DNA from 4 places in the Macrococcus brunensis genome. Region 1 is predicted to be linked to each of the others. Evidence: predicted binding sites of a transcription regulator. Region 1 holds the regulator's gene; each other region holds the start of a gene.

Region 1 (4,221 bases):
CGCAATCTGATTGATGAAGAAACGGTCATGCGACACAAAAAGAATAGTGCCGGGATAAGTCATAAGGGCCTGTTCCAAGATTTCTTTTACATCGATATCCAGATGGTTGGTCGGCTCATCAAGAATCAGGACATTATTATTCTCAAGACTCAGTTTTGCGAGCTGCAGTCTGGCTTTCTCGCCGCCTGACAGATCATTGATGACTTTTTTGACATCATCTTGCACAAACAGGAAGCGGCCAAGCACTGCTCTGACATCTTTCTCCTGCACCTCAGGATAATACTGCCACAGTTCTTCTAAAACTGTATTCGTTGACTTAAATTCTGCCTGCTTCTGGTCGTAGTAACCAATCGAAACATTGGCACCGTATTTAATGTCACCGCTCAGTTTTTCTAATTTTTTAGCAATCGTCTTAATCAAGGTTGTTTTGCCAATACCATTGGGACCGATAACTGCGATGGCATCCTGTTTTTTGACGTCAAAAGTGATGGGAGCAGTGATAGGGCTATCGTAACCTACCTCCAGCGCTTTTACGTCCAGGACATCATTGCCTGATTCACGGTCAATATGAAACTGCAGGTTGACAGAATGGTCATCAAGCTTAGGGGCTTCAATCCGGGTCATCTTCTCCAGTATTTTACGGCGGCTTTTAGCCATGCCACTTGTAGAGGCACGAGTGATATTTTTCTGGACGAAAGTCTCCAGACGTTCAATCTCTGCCTGCTGACGTTCGTATTCAGCAGACATTTTCTCGTAGAAGGCATCTCTCAGATTCAGGAACTTGGAGTAGTTACCGACATAACGCATAACACGTCCGAGTGCGACATCGTATACCGTGTTAACGACTTTGTCCAGGAAGTAACGGTCATGGGAGATGACGACGATAGCGCCCTGATAGGTCGTCAAATAGTTTTCAAGCCATGCAGTAGTTTCCATGTCTAGATGGTTGGTCGGCTCATCCAGCATCAGCAGGTCCGGATCTCTGATCAGCATCTCCGCGAGGGCGAGTCTTGTCTTCTGGCCGCCTGAGAAGTAGTCAATTTTCTGATCGAAATCAGCAGAGCTGAAATTCAGTCCTGTCAGAATGGTCTTAATCTTATGTTCATACTGATACCCGCCTGCACTTTCGAACTGCAGCTGCAGTTTCTCGAATTCCGACAGCTTGTCAGCATATTCTTCTGTACCTGCTTTATCACTTTCTTCAGCAAGATAAGTCGTGATACCTGTCAGTTTCCTTTCCATGTCCTGTAGATGACTGAATGGCTTCAACATCGCCTCGTACACTGTACCTTCAGCATCAAGCGTCATCTGCTGAGTCAGATAACCGATATTGATATTTTTAGCCCGCATCAAGTGTCCGCTATCGTAACACTCAGCGCCTGCCAGGATTTTCATCAGCGTTGTTTTACCGGCACCATTACGTCCGACAATAGCGATGCGGTCGTTTGTCTTTATTTCTATTTTAACATCGGTGAAGATATCTTCTCCGCCGAATGATTTATTGAGTTGACTTGCCTGTAATAAAATCATATTTTCACCTCATTTATATTTTACATGATTGATGAGTGACATGAAATAAAAGGGCTGAATTTCACATAGTCAGTCAAGGGCAGGCATGTTATAATTTAGGTACTGTGAAAAAAGTCACAATTAAAATAAGAAGGTGAACAGTGTGCCAAAAGCTGAAGTTAAGATTCCTAAAGCGACACTCAAGCGCCTGCCCCTTTATTACCGGTTCGTCAATACGCTTCATAGCGCAAAAGTTGATCGTGTTTCTTCAAAGGAACTGAGCGAAGGATTAAAAATCGATTCAGCGACAATCAGAAGAGATTTCTCTTATTTCGGAGAGCTTGGTAAAAAAGGATATGGCTATAACGTAGAATATTTACTGAATTTCTTCAAAACAACCTTGCAGCAGGATACGATGACGAAAGTAGCGATTATTGGTATCGGTCATCTGGGTCATGCCCTCGTCAACTATAATTTCTCGATCAGTGACCGTATGCAGATAGAAGCGGCGTTTGATATCGCACCCAATGTTGTCGGTGAAAAAATCGGTAAAATATATATCCAGCACATGGACGATTTTGAAGAAGTCGTCGAGAAAATGGGGATAGAAGTAGTCATTCTCACTGTGCCGGGAAAAATTGGCCAGGATATAGCAAATAGAGTGACAAAAGCCGGAATAAAAGGTATATTAAACTTTACACCGGAACGCTTAAATGTTCCATCAGATGTCCAGGTACACCATATTGATTTAGGTGTAGAACTCCAGTCTCTTATATTCTTTATGAAAAATCATTAGGAGGTACACTATGCTGTATGCTAATACATTAGGTGTTGCATCACCTGCTATTTTAATATTTCTAGGTGTGGTTGCACTCATTATCTTCGGACCGAAGAAACTGCCTGAATTTGGCCGTGCAATGGGTTCTTCACTCAAGGAATTCAAAGATGCGACAGATGGTATCATGAAAGACCATGATAAAGACGACGTACGTAAATAATGATTGAAAAAAGCGACAGTCACTGTCGCTTTTGTTATGAGGAGGGAAGACCTTCAGATGAATAAAGATGAATTAACGATAGTTGAGCATTTAGACGAACTTAGAAAACGTCTGATGATCGTTGCTTATTTTCTGATGGGCGGCATCATCGTTGGCTTTTATTTCGGTAAGCCGGTCACACGATTTTTAACAAAAGATGATGTTCCTGCTGAAATCACGCTGCATTATTTTAAGGTAACGGATCCTCTGTCAATTTATATCAGTGTCATCATGCTGATAGCTGTTCTATTGATATCGCCAGTTATTCTCTATCAGTTGTGGGCGTTTATCTCGCCTGGCCTGCATCCGCAGGAACGACGCGCGACGCTCAGTTATATTCCAGTCAGTTTTGTCTTATTTGTAGCAGGCCTTACATTCAGCTACTTTATTATATTTCCTTATATGATTCACTTTACGATTGGACTTGCAAACGAAATGGGCGTCAAGCAGATTATTGGGGTCAGAGAGTATTTTAACGAACTCCTGAAGTTTACGATTCCATTCGGATTTGTATTTCAGCTGCCTATCCTGCTGCTCTTCCTGACGCGACTTGGTATCGTCACACCTGCTTTTCTGAAGAAGAACCGTAAATATGCTTACTTCTTCCTGATGGTCATTGCCGCAATTATAGCGCCGCCTGATGTGATGACTTACGTCATCTTTGTACTGCCTATGGTCGTCTTATATGAAATCAGTATTCAGATCAGTCACGTCGGCTATCGTATGTATTTAAAAGGTGAACAGAAATTACTAGAAGAAGAACTGAAAGAAGATTAAACCATCTGATTATGAGATGGTTTTTTTTGTCTGTCGATGTTATATTTTAAAGTAATTGAACTATCGATAAGGGAGTGCGTAAAGTGGAATGGATGCGAGAAAAACGCTATATAACAGAAAATGAAAACGTGCGCCAGGAGACCGCAGATTCAAGATGGCGGCAGCATTTTCATATTCAGCCTTCAGCTGGAATGCTGAATAGACCAGCAGGCTTCGTCTATCTGGACGGACTCTATCATCTTTTCTATGAATGGCTTCCAATGTCCGGACTTAAATATAGATATCATCTTACTTCTCCTGATCTTATTCACTTTGTGACACATGGACCGGTCATCATACTTGATGATTCAGATGATGATGACTTTAATGTGAATCAGAGATGGGATGATGGCTTTGATTTTTATGCGCCGCAGATAACGTACGGCGCTGAAGGTGCACCCATACTGATCGGCTGTATCAGACAGTCGAATGTAGAGTATACTGCCCATTGCTTCACTATTCCTCGGCTGCTCTCTTTTGAAGAAGAGAAAGTGATACAACGTCCTCATCCTTTAGTCAAGAAATGGCGCGGTAAGTCTGAAACTGCGGAAGGCTATGCGATGAAGCATGATATCCGTCTACATCCTTACGAAGGCGACTGCTACGAAATGGTTATAGATATTTTAGAGAACGAATCAACTGAATTCTATATTGAACTGCGTGTATCTAAGCGAGAAGCAACTAGGTTGATCTATAATCATGCGAGCCGTCAATTCACGCTGGATCGTTTTGATAGTGGGATTCTTAGCACTTATGGCAACGATTTCACACGTTCAGTCACTTTAGATAATCATTTAAAGAGAATTCATGCCTTTGTCGATCAATCGAGTATTGAGATTTTTCTGAATGACGGTGAGAA
Region 2 (4,221 bases), 320 kb from region 1:
GAGCAGCGCAAACATGAAGATGAAGAAAGCTAACAGTACGACGGCAGTCGCCATACCACCAGGTGTCTTGAACTTAGAAGCCTGATGTAAGTCTGGGCGTCTCTTTAGATAGACCATATAAGAAATCGTGATCAGTGACCACACAACAATGAAGAATACAGTTGCGAGTGTTGTCACGAGTGTGAATACTTGTGAAGCATTCGGAATCATGTAGTTCAGTAATACAGAGATTAAAAGTAATGCACTAGAGAAAATAACTGCATTGGCAGGAACGCCTGTTTTGTTTGTCTTTTCAAAGAAACCTGTTCCTTTTGCGTAGTGTTTACTTAAGCCGTATAACATACGGCTGTTTGAGAAGATACCACTGTTACAAGATGAAGAAGCAGATGTGATAACAACGAAGTTAATTAAACTTGCTGCAAAGACAATACCAATCATTTTGAAGAGCTCAACGAATGGGCTGAGTTCTGGATTGATCTGATCCCAAGGCGTGATACTCATGATAATGGTTAAAGCACCCACGTAGAATAAGATGATACGAATCGGCACATTGTTGATTGCTTTTGGTAACGTTTTTTCTGGATCCTGCGCTTCACCGGCTGTTACACCGATTAACTCAATTCCGACAAAACTGAAGACTGCCATCTGGAAGCTGAGCAGGAAGCCGTTGATTCCGTTCGGGAACCAGCCGCCGTGACTCCATAAGTGAGTAAGTGATGCATGACCGAATGGTGTTTTAAACTGAATGATGATTAAGAAAATACCGACTAAAATCAGCGCGATGATGGTAATAACTTTAATGATAGCGAACCAGAATTCAAGTTCACCGAATAATTTAGCTGTTAATAAGTTTAAAGTCATTAAGAAAAGAATGGTGATCAGTGCCGATAACCAGGTCGGAAAGTCCGGCCACCAGAAGTTGATAAACTGTGCAACAGCTGTTACTTCGGCCATCCCTGTAACAATCCAGCAGAACCAGTAAGTCCAGCCTGTCATATAACCTGCAAATTCACCTAAGTAATCTTTAGTGATGTCTGTAAATGAATGATAGTTCAGGTTAGAAAGTAATAACTCTCCTAGCAGTCTCATGAACAAGAAGAAGATAACACCTAAAATTGCGTAAGTCAGTAAAATTGATGGACCTGCAAAGTGAATGGATTTCCCGGCTCCAAGAAATAAACCGGTACCGATTGCGCCCCCAATCGCAATCAGCTGAATATGACGATTCGTCAACGTCCGTTGTAAATTATTATCGTCAAAGTGATGATTCTGTTCCATAAATTTTCCCCTTTTCTGATATTGATTTGGTATAACATTTTAATCTCCAAAAGCATATAACGAAATATTCTAAATTGCAAGAAAATTTTGGATGCGATTTCATAAGTAAAACTTATTGATAACGATAAAGAATACCAAAGTATTGAAAACGTTCACATATCTGACTGGTTTCTGTATAATAATCATGTAAAGTAATTTCGAAAGAGTACGAATATAAGATGTAAAGGGGACTATAATATGGCAGATGTAATCAGAGGTTTAGAAGGCGTCCTTGCTACTGAGACGAAAGTAAGTTCTATCGTTGGACAGCAGTTAACATATGCAGGTTATGATATCGATGATCTGACTGAAAATGCTAAGTTTGAAGAAGTTATCTTTTTATTATGGCACTTCAGATTACCAAACGAGCAAGAGTTGGAAGAATTCAAAGCACAGTTACTTGAAAATATGGAGTTAAATCCACGCATCTATGAACACTTTGAAGATTATGCAGCAGATCATGTTCATCCGATGACAGGATTAAGAACATCACTTAGTTATCTGGCACACTTTGATCCGCGTGCTGAAGAGTTCAATGATGAAGCACATTTCAATAAAGCGACTCGTATTCAGGCGAAAGTGGCATCACTGGTTGCAGCATTTGCGCGTGTCCGTCAAGGTAAAGAGCCACTGAAACCTAAAGAAGAGCTGAGCTATGCAGCGAACTTCCTTTATATGCTGTTCGGTGAAGTACCGACAGACGTGCAGGAAGAGGCATTTAATAAAGCACTTATTCTTCATGCGGATCATGAACTGAACGCATCTACATTTACTGCACGTGTCTGCGTTTCGACTTTAACAGATATGTACTCAGGCGTGACAGCAGCAGCCGGCGCTTTAAAAGGACCTCTTCACGGCGGTGCCAATGAGCAGGTCATGAAAATGCTCAGTGAAATCGGATCTATGGAAAATGTGGAATCTTATATTCAGAAAAAAATTGATAATAAAGAAAAAATCATGGGCTTCGGTCATCGTGTCTACAAAGAAGGCGATCCGCGTGCGAAGTACTTGAAAGAGATGTCACGTCGTATTACAGATGAGACAGGGCAGAAAGAATTATACGATATGTCTGTTCGCATCGCTGAAATACTGGAAGAGAAAAAAGGCTTACTGCCAAACGTTGACTTCTATTCAGCAACGGTTTACCACTCAATGGGCATTGAACATGATTTATTTACACCGATCTTCGCAGTATCACGAGTCTCCGGCTGGTTAGCGCATATTCTTGAGCAGTACGAAAATAACCGCATCATCCGCCCTCGTGCAGAGTATATCGGTGAAGTTGGACGTAAATATGTCCCTGTATCTGAACGAAAATAATCAATTATAGGAGGATTATCATGGCTGAAAAAATTACGAATTCTAACGGAACATTAAATGTACCGAACAATCCTGTTGTCCCATTCATTATTGGTGATGGCACAGGCCCGGATATCTGGTATGCAGCAAGCCGTGTGCTTGATGCAGCTGTAGAAAAAGCCTATAACGGTGAAAAGAAAATTGAATGGAAAGAAGTCCTGGCGGGTCAAAAAGCATTCGATACGACAGGTGAGTGGCTGCCGCAGAAAACACTTGATACAATTGATGAATATTTAATCGCGATTAAAGGACCTCTGACAACGCCGATCGGTGGAGGTATTCGCTCACTGAACGTCGCATTACGTCAAGAACTTGATTTATTCGTCTGTCTGCGTCCTGTCCGTTACTTTGAAGGGGTACCTTCTCCAGTTAAACGTCCGGAAGATACAGATATGGTCATCTTCCGTGAGAATACAGAAGACATCTATGCAGGAATCGAATATAAAGAAGGATCAGATGATGTCAAGAAAGTCATTGACTTCCTGCAGAATGAAATGGGCGCTAAAAACATCCGTTTCCCGGAAACATCAGGTATCGGTATCAAACCGGTCTCTAAAGAAGGAACTGAGCGTTTAGTCCGTGCTGCCATCAATTATGCATTAGACCAAGGACGTAAGTCTCTGACACTGGTTCATAAAGGGAACATCATGAAGTTCACAGAAGGTGCATTTAAACAGTGGGGTTATGATTTAGCTGAACGTGAATTTGGCGACAAAGTCTTCACTTGGGCACAGTACGATAAACTGGTTGAATCAGAAGGTAAAGAAGCAGCAGAAAAAGCACAGGAAGAAGCAGTAAACAGCGGCAAATTACTGATTAAAGATTCAATTGCAGATATCTTCCTGCAGCAGATTCTGACACGTCCCGCTGAATTTGATGTTGTTGCAACTATGAACTTAAACGGTGATTACATCTCGGATGCACTCGCTGCTCAAGTAGGCGGTATCGGTATTGCACCGGGTGCTAATATCAACTATGAGACAGGTCATGCAATCTTTGAAGCGACTCACGGTACGGCGCCGAAGTATGCAGGTCTTGATAAAGTTAATCCGTCATCAGTCATCCTAAGTGGTGTGCTGATGCTGGATCACCTCGGCTGGAAAGAAGCGGGCGAACTGATTACTAAATCAATGGAAAAAACCATTGCATCAAAAGTGGTCACATATGACTTTGCCCGTTTAATGGACGGTGCGACAGAAGTGAAATGTTCAGATTTTGCTGATGAACTGGTTAAAAATATGTAAATCAAGTAAGCCGTGTAACAGCGGCTTATTTTTTATGGGTATATCTGAAATATAAATATTTTGTAAATTTTATTACCAGCAGTTGAAGTTTATTGATTAAATATAGCCTTAATAAATCGACTTCATATATAATATAAGAGACATATCATCTGGAGGTAGTGAATGGCACAGAAAATACTAGTTGTTGACGATGAGCAATCAATCGTGACACTGTTGAAATATAATTTACAGCAAGCAGGATTCGAAGTGGAAACTGCTTTTGACGGAGAAGAAGGACTCGAGAAAGTTTTTACAGAACGAC
Region 3 (4,221 bases), 1.0 Mb from region 1:
AACTGAATCATGATAGCAATAAACGCGATACCGTGGTTGCGGCGCTGCCAGATCAGGACGAAACCGATCAGGAAGAAAACAATACTTAAGCCGAAGAGCCACCAGTAATGTGTAACAGCAGTATTAAAGTGTTCAGCATTATGCTGTCTTAAGCTTAAGAAAACGAACTGACAGATGACAATCATTGGACCTGCCCAGATCATAAACCATTTTCTAAGCAGTTCATAGGCCGGCTTATCATCTGCTTTATGTGCGTAATAAGTCAGGAATGCTGATGAGATATACAGCACAGAAACGATAGATAAGAAGACGACTGCCCATGCATACGGGCTCATCAACAGTTCAAAATAATCCAGTGATACACCATTCTTAGTCTTCTCAATAAAACCACCTTCAGAGATAGTGAGTACAGTAGAGAATGACGCAGGAATCAGAAGCCCCGTCATACCGTATAGAAAGACCCACTGGAACTTCGTATCTTTACCGTACGTCTCAAATGCATAGAATGCGCCACGGATGGTCAGTAAAATCAATGCAATGGAAGCAGGAATAAGTAAAGTGGTTCCGAAGTAATAGGCCGTATCTGGGAAGAATCCGACGATACCGACAAAGAAGAAGACGAGGAAAACATTCGTCACTTCCCATACCGGATTCAAATACCGGGATACCAGTTCATTGATGATATGATCTTTTTTGATGATTTTTGCATAAAGCATAAAGAAACCGGCGCCGAAATCGACGGCGCCAACTATGATGTAACCATAGAGAAATGTCCACAGTACAGTGATTCCTATGTGCTGATAGTCCATTAAGCTTCTCCTCCTACATTAGCGCGGTTATTTTCAATATCGATGACCGCGGGTTTATCTTTAAAGATACGAATCAGTACATACACACATGAGAAGCCAAGAATTAAGTACAGGAGGGCAAAAGCTGCGAGTGTCAGTGAAACCCCGTTAGCCTGTGTCACACCTTCTGCTACTTTCATGTAGCCTCTTAAAATCCATGGCTGTCGACCCATCTCTGCTAAGAACCAGCCGAATTCAATCGCCAGCATACTCATAGGGCCAGTCAGTGCAATCATATAGAGCATGAAGGAATGGTGCGCCCAGTCTTTCTTGAATTTCTTCAGTATAAAGTACAGAACAGAAATCGCGAACGAGAAGACCCCGAAGAACACCATTAAGTCAAAAAAGTAATGAATGACAAGCGGTGGACGTTCGTCTACTGGTATTTCATTCAGTCCTTTGATTTCAGTATCAATACTGTTATCCGCGAGGAAGCTCAGCATGCCCGGAATTTTAATAGCCCCTTTGATTTCCTGTGCTTTTTCATCGACCGTACCAAACAGAACAAGGTCAGCACGGCTGCTCGTATCAAAATGCCATTCCATAGCAGCTAATTTCTCAGGTTGTTCGTGATGCAGGAACTGTGCTGAAGCGTGACCTGCCATCATCGCAAAAAGTGAGAAAATAAGACCTGTCAGTACCGTCACTTTTAAGCCTTTTTTATGATAAGCGCGGTCGCTGTCAAACTTATTGCGCAGTAACTTAACAGCAGCAATACTGGCTAACATAAAGGCGATTGTCATGCCGCCTGTTGTCACTACGTGGAATGCACGCACGAAGAAAGAACTGTTTAACATGGCCGCAACCGGATCGATATTAACCAGCTGGCCGTTAACCATATCGAAGCCTTCCGGTGTATTCATAAATGAGTTCACACTTGTGATGAACAGGGCACTCATCGTAGAACCGATGATGATTGGAATCGTCAGTAACCAGTGCAGCCAGCGGTTTTTGAAACGGTCCCATGTATATAGATAAATACTTAAGAAAATCGCTTCAAAGAAGAATGCGAAAGTTTCCATGAAGAGTGGCAGTGCAATGACTTGTCCACCGATACGCATAAATGATGGCCATAAGAGTGATAACTGCAGACCAATGATTGTACCGGTAACAACACCCACTGCGACTGTAATCGTAAAACCTTTCGCCCAGCGTTTTGCCATAGCGAGATACGCAGGGTCTTTCTTGTAAAGGCCGAGCCCTTCCGCAATCATGAACATAAATGGTAAAGCAACACCTATCGTTGCAAAAATAATATGAAATGCCAGCGTCATACCTGTCAGTAATCTGCTGATAACAACAGCATCCATTAATTTCCTCCTTATGTGATTTTTATCACAAATTTAATAGTTTTATTATACTAGACCATTCCCTATTATTCTAATAGATGGCTCATTTATTTTGTAAAGATTTAGTGAACAAAGTTTGAAATTTTATACAGAAAACGCTACGATGATAAAGATTACAACTTGGAGATGATTGAATGAATATTACCATTTATACACAGGATAGCTGCCCACCGTGCCAGTATATCAAAAACTATTTTAAAGGGCAGAATCTCCCTTTTACCGAAAAGAATATTAAGAACAGTGCATATCGTCAGGAAATGATGGACATGGATGCATTCAGTACACCGCTGATCATCATTAATGGCGAAGTCATCCATTCAGTCGATATGGATAGAATAGAAGCGCTGATACATGAATAAGAAGTGGCTGCCTTTTAAGTCTAAAAAAGAAGATGTTGTCATCAAAAAGCATTCACTCAAATTATTGAGACAGCCGCATGCAGAACCACTTAAAGTCATCCATATTTCTGATCTGCATCTCGGCTTTCACTATAGTTATGATGACCTTATTTACCATATCCAGATCATCAATGACTTGCACCCTGACCTTATCATTATTTCAGGCGACCTGTTTGATAATATAGACTATTACCAGAACCCGGAGCATCTTATTCCACTTCTTAAGACATTGAAAGCACCACTCGGCGTCTTCTTCTCTTATGGCAACCATGATCAGCGTATTCATCAGACACCGAGGATCAATCGTATACTCAGTGCAAGCCATATTCAGCTGCTGACGAATACAGGTGTGCTACTCAATTATGATTCTGAGCCAATTTTCTTAGGAGGTCTGGACGATGTCATCAATAGTAAAGGGAATGTCTATCAGACGCTGAAAAACCGTCCAGAGGACATGATGACCATGATGATTGTCCATGAGCCTGACTATGCAGATTTTGTTGAACAATTTGGCATCGATTTGCAGTTCTCCGGCCATAGTCATGGTGGACAGATTCGGATTCCGTTACTCGGTGCACCTGTCAGACCGCAACTTGGACGAAAATACGTCAGGGGTCTTTACAAAGTAGGTAAGATGACGCTTCATGTATCGCCCGGTCTCGGAACGACTCATCTGCCTATCCGTCTCTTCTGCCCACCAGAAATAACTTTATTTAATATTAAGTGATAAAAGCCATATCCCGGGACAGGATATGGCTTTTTAACTATGAATGACTATTTAAAGACTGTGGCCACAGCGCAAAGTCCCGCAGATCCTGTTTGCGGGACTTTCCTCCTTACTTACAGCAGTCTTTTAAAATAAAAACAGCGATAACTTCTGAATTTAATCAGAGCTATCGCTGTTAAAATTTCTATATTACTGGTTGTTAACGAGCTGAACGACTTCTTCCTGTGTCGCACAGTTAAGCGCCTGTTCTGCCAGTTTTTCCATTTGACCTCTATTTAAGTTCTTGACCTGACGACGTGCTTTCAGGATGCTTGTTGCACTCATAGAAAACTCATCTAAGCCAAGTCCTAATAATAAAGGAATTGCTGTTGTATCTCCGGCCATTTCACCGCACATACCTGTCCATTTGCCTTCTTTATGGCTGGCGTCAATGACTTGTTTCACTAGACGCAGGATAGCCGGGTTATACGGCTGATACAGGTAAGAGACACGTTCTGACATACGGTCAGCTGCCATCGTGTATTGAATCAGGTCATTCGTACCGATACTGAAGAAGTCCACTTCTTTAGCAAAGATGTCAGCCATAGCTGCTGTTGAAGGAATTTCGACCATGATACCCACTTCGATATCATCTGCGACTTTAACCTTCTCATCTTTTAACTTCGCTTTTTCTTCTTCTAAAATCGCTTTCGCCTGACGGAATTCATTGATTGTCGCAATCATCGGGAACATGATGCTTAAATGACCTTCAGTCGATGCACGAAGTAACGCACGAAGCTGTGTTCTGAAGATGTCCTGCTGGTCTAAGCAGAGACGAATCGCACGGTAACCAAGGAATGGATTCATTTCGTGCGGTAAGTTTAAGTATGGCAGCTCTTTGTCGCCACCGATATCCAGTG
Region 4 (4,221 bases), 460 kb from region 1:
GATTATTCGCTCGGAGAAGCTGACCAGTTTTCTGGCAGTGCCGCTCTGGAAATATAACCGGGTAGCCGGCGTGCTTTTGATTGGCAACCGGGCGCATCGTCATCTTGCAGAACAGATTGAAGATGACATGGAACACTATTTGGCAGAAGGCTTTGGTCCATTTTACGGAAAGGATGTTTTTAACAGTGAACAGCCCGTCCTTAAATAAATGGATGCTGCAGTTTTTTGAAGAGTCATCAGATCTCATCCTGTTCTTAAGACAGTCCAATCAGATTCTGTATATGAATCAGGCGGCAAAAGAGGTACTGACGACTCAGGATAATATGCAGCAGATTATTGATGTCCTATGTTCTTATTGTCAGGGCTACATGAATGACGCGGAGATGATGACTTGTGTGAATTGCTTTGCGAAGCAGCACCAGGCTTCTTCTGAGACATTCCAGATTTATATGAAAGACAAATCACAGCATATTGTTCCTTATTCTGCTTCTTATGTTGAATTATCAGGTGATGATTCCGTCAAAGTGCTGAGTCTGCAGAATATCTCCCCGCAGTTAAAAACACAGGCGATTCATCATCAGAAAAACCTGACCCAGAAGATCATCAATGCGCAGGAAAGTGAACGTAAGAGAATATCACGGGAACTCCATGACAGCGTTGTACAGGAACTGCTGAATGTGGTCGTCGATTTTCGCCTTCTTAAATATAAAAAAGAAGAAGAGCTGTCGAAGCATATTCAACTGATAGGCGGTACGATGACGAGACTGATTGATGACATCCGAAATCTTTCTCTGGAACTTCGACCGTCAGCACTCGATGACTTCGGCCTTGAAGCGGCTTTTCGTTCTCATTTTAAACAGCTAGAGAAAAACTATGGTTTAGAAGTGGAGATGATGTCTGACCTAGATGGACATCGTTTCAGCAGCGAGATAGAAACTGTGGTCTATCGTGTCACGCAGGAGGCCATTCTGAACGCGCTGAAATATGCCGAGACTGATATCGTCTATGTCACACTCTCTTATGATCAGCATGAACTGACAGCTGAAATCGCTGATCAGGGCAAAGGTTTTGATATGGATGCGCCGCCGCAGGGGACAGGTCTAGGTCTTTTTGGTATGCAGGAGCGTGCGGAGATTGTCGGAGGACATGTACAGATCAACAGTGAATCGGGCAGAGGCACACAGGTCATGCTGACGATTCCGGTAGGAGGACACTCATGAATATAGTGATAGCAGACGATCATGCAGTAGTAAGGACAGGATTTTCGATGATTCTCAACTATCAGGAAGATATGGAGGTCGTCGCGACAGCTGCAGACGGCATCGAGGCACATCAGATGGTAGCGAAACACCGCCCGGATGTCCTGATTCTGGATCTGAGCATGCCGCCTGGTGAGTCCGGCCTGATTGCGACAGGGAAAATCAAAGAAGATTTTCCTGAGACTAAAATTCTGATATTAACCATGTACGATGACGAAGAATATCTGTTCCACGTTCTTAGAAACGGCGCAAACGGCTATATCCTTAAAAATGCACCGGACGAAGAGCTGCTGCAGGCCGTCAGAACAGTTAATGCAGGCGGTACTTACATCGATCCGAAGATGGCGACATCACTGGTCAACGAACTGATGACGCATGACAATGCTAATAACAAGAACGATCCATTCAAGATTCTCTCTAAACGCGAACTTGAAATACTGCCTTTAATCGCTAAAGGCTATGGCAATAAAGAAATTTCTGAAATGCTTTTTATCTCAGTCAAGACCGTTGAAGCCCATAAGGCACGGATCATGGATAAACTAGAACTTAAATCAAGACCTGAACTGGTTGAATATGCAATGAAGAAAAAACTACTGGATTTCTAAAGAAGGTATAGAATGTTCAATTCAAAAATGAAAGCTTTACGCATACTGGAAAATGAGCACCTATTAATCAGACATCTGATGCAGGAATGGTTTGAAGAACTTCAGGCAGCGACTCATGCGGAATCAGAGATGGTCGCGAGACTTCATATGAAGAAAATCAAGGATCTGCTGGTTGCATTTGCACCTGTTCTGACAAAACATCAGCAGAAAGAAGAGCGATTTTTCTTTCCGATTCTCGGTGCATACGTCGGCACTAATCAAGGGCCGGTTGTAACAATTGAAGCAGAGCATGATGAGATGAATCAGTATTTTGAGCACTTCATGTCTCATCCTTCAGTGGAGTTATCGCTTGAGCAGATGAAGCTGTTACTGAAAGACTTGAATGAAGGCTATGAAATCTTGATGGTCCATATGTATAAAGAGGAAAGTGTACTCTTTCCGATGGCTGAAAAAGTATTTAAGATCAAAGACGAAGAAACCTTGCTGGATGCCGTAAATACGAAAATCTATTAAAAAGAGAGTTTATCTGTTGAAGATAAACTCTTTTTTGACTTATAGGGAAATTATCCCGGTTATTGGGGCAGTTCCCTAATAGGAGAAAGCTGAGCTTAACCTTAAAATATATTTGTATAGTAAATCACAAACTTATAGAAAAGGTGAAGCATATGAACAGATCAACAGGTAAAATCCAGCTGCCACTTCAAACATTCAGTTTAATGGCAGGATTTATGGCATGGACGATCATTGCACCATTACTGCCATTTATGTCTCAGGACTTCTCAATTCCTGAAAGTGAAAAAGCAATGATTTTAGCAATTCCCGTTATTTTAGGTTCCGTCCTTCGTATTCCAATGGGCTATTTCGCTAACTTAATCGGTGCAAGAAAAGTCTATCTATTCAGTTTAGTATTCCTGCTCGTACCGATATTCTTTTTAAGTGAAGCATCCTCTACAACAGCATTGATGATTGCAGGCTTGTTTCTTGGGATCGGCGGCGCGATTTTCTCTGTCGGTGTCACCAGCGTTCCCAAATATTATCCGAAAGAAAAACATGGATTTGCTAATGGTGTTTACGGGATGGGGAACTTAGGGACAGCAGTATCAGCCTTCGCAGCGCCCGCTATTGCGGCAAATATCGGCTGGAGCAACACTGTAAAGTCTTATTTAGTCGTCATGATTATTTTTGCACTGCTTAACTTCTTTTTAGGTGACAAAGATGAGCCGAAAGTCAAACAACCGTTGATGCAGCAGATTAAAGGGGTGCTGCCAGACTATAAACTCTATTTACTCAGTTTCTGGTACTTCATTACCTTTGGTTCATTTGTCGCCTTCGGTTTATTCCTGCCGAACTTCCTAGTCAATAACTTCCAGTTAGACAAAGTCGACGCGGGTATCCGTACAGGAACTTTTATTGCACTTGCGACGTTCCTTCGTCCTGTTGGCGGGATGTTAGGAGACAAATTACGCGCGATGGATGCGCTGAAAGTGACTTTTATCGGTCTGATTATAGGCGCCGCGCTTTTATCTATCAACCATCAGATTTTCTTCTTTACAGCAGGCTGTCTGATTATCGCAGCATGTGCGGGTATCGGTAACGGGCTCATCTTCAAAATGGTTCCCTCATACTACACAACTGAAGTGGGGACAGTAAATGGTATTGTCTCAATGATGGGTGGTCTAGGTGGTTTCTTCCCGCCGCTGGTTATCGCAGCAGTAACAGCTGCATTTGGTACAAACAAGCTTGCTTTCTTCTTCCTCGCATTGTTTGGTATAATAGCTTTACTCACTATGATGTGGATGGATAAAAAAGAACAGAGGGTTTAACTATGAATCGCTATGACAGACAGGAAAAATTTAAAGGCATCGGCCAGCAAGGGCAGGCATTGATCAAGGAAAAGACGGTCGGTATTATCGGCATTGGGGCGCTCGGCACGCACACTGCGAACACACTGGCCCGAGCCGGTGTCAAGAAACTGATTCTCGTCGACCGGGATTATGTAGAAGCATCGAATCTGCAGCGCCAGACACTTTTCAATGAACAGCATGCGGTGGATATGACGCCGAAAGTCATAGCGGCACGAGACGAGCTGCTGAAGATCAGATCAGACCTTCAAATAGAGACTTATATTGAACATTGCGATGCGCCGCTTTTAGAAGCGGCGTTTTCAGCATGTGATCTATTAATTGATGGCAGTGATAACTTCGATGTCCGTCAAATAATGAATGATTTCAGTTACCGCTATCAGATTCCGTGGATATACGGGGCTTGTGTGGAATCTACTTATGCGGCATGCCCATTTATCCCAGGACTGACGCCATGCTTTAACTGTGTCATGGGCATATTGCCGGTGATGAACC

What was found. The regulator Rex, encoded in region 1, represses fermentation and respiration genes when NADH is low (regulators of the CRP and FNR family bind a similar motif). The targets are predictions, from matches to a motif close to TTGTGAAATATTTCACAA.
Region 2: a site for Rex is predicted at 1,419-1,436, ahead of MGG13_RS07840 (citrate synthase). Genes of this name have one in related genera too.
Region 3: a site for Rex is predicted at 2,172-2,189, ahead of MGG13_RS04265 (cytochrome ubiquinol oxidase subunit I). Genes of this name have one in related genera too.
Region 4: a site for Rex is predicted at 2,490-2,507, ahead of MGG13_RS00830 (nitrate/nitrite transporter). Genes of this name have one in related genera too.

The regions. Positions count from the first base shown of each region.
Region 1 covers NZ_CP092179.1:1,822,023-1,826,243, reverse strand. Annotated here, with positions in the region: gene MGG13_RS09640 (ABC-F family ATP-binding cassette domain-containing protein) at 1-1,530, opposite strand, end outside; gene MGG13_RS09635 (redox-sensing transcriptional repressor Rex) at 1,673-2,305, shown strand; gene tatA (twin-arginine translocase TatA/TatE family subunit) at 2,316-2,507, shown strand; gene tatC (twin-arginine translocase subunit TatC) at 2,565-3,323, shown strand; gene MGG13_RS09620 (GH32 C-terminal domain-containing protein) at 3,407-4,221, shown strand, end outside.
Region 2 covers NZ_CP092179.1:1,504,623-1,508,843, reverse strand. Annotated here, with positions in the region: gene MGG13_RS07845 (amino acid permease) at 1-1,278, opposite strand, end outside; gene MGG13_RS07840 (citrate synthase) at 1,516-2,637, shown strand; gene icd (NADP-dependent isocitrate dehydrogenase) at 2,655-3,920, shown strand; gene MGG13_RS07830 (response regulator transcription factor) at 4,083-4,221, shown strand, end outside.
Region 3 covers NZ_CP092179.1:809,196-813,416, reverse strand. Annotated here, with positions in the region: gene MGG13_RS04270 (cytochrome d ubiquinol oxidase subunit II) at 1-809, opposite strand, end outside; gene MGG13_RS04265 (cytochrome ubiquinol oxidase subunit I) at 809-2,158, opposite strand; gene MGG13_RS04260 (glutaredoxin domain-containing protein) at 2,332-2,556, shown strand; gene MGG13_RS04255 (metallophosphoesterase) at 2,549-3,322, shown strand; gene ptsP (phosphoenolpyruvate--protein phosphotransferase) at 3,512-4,221, opposite strand, start outside.
Region 4 covers NZ_CP092179.1:162,466-166,686, forward strand. Annotated here, with positions in the region: gene MGG13_RS00810 (GAF domain-containing protein) at 1-208, shown strand, start outside; gene MGG13_RS00815 (sensor histidine kinase) at 213-1,220, shown strand; gene nreC (nitrate respiration regulation response regulator NreC) at 1,217-1,864, shown strand; gene MGG13_RS00825 (hemerythrin domain-containing protein) at 1,877-2,377, shown strand; gene MGG13_RS00830 (nitrate/nitrite transporter) at 2,530-3,687, shown strand; gene MGG13_RS00835 (ThiF family adenylyltransferase) at 3,690-4,221, shown strand, end outside.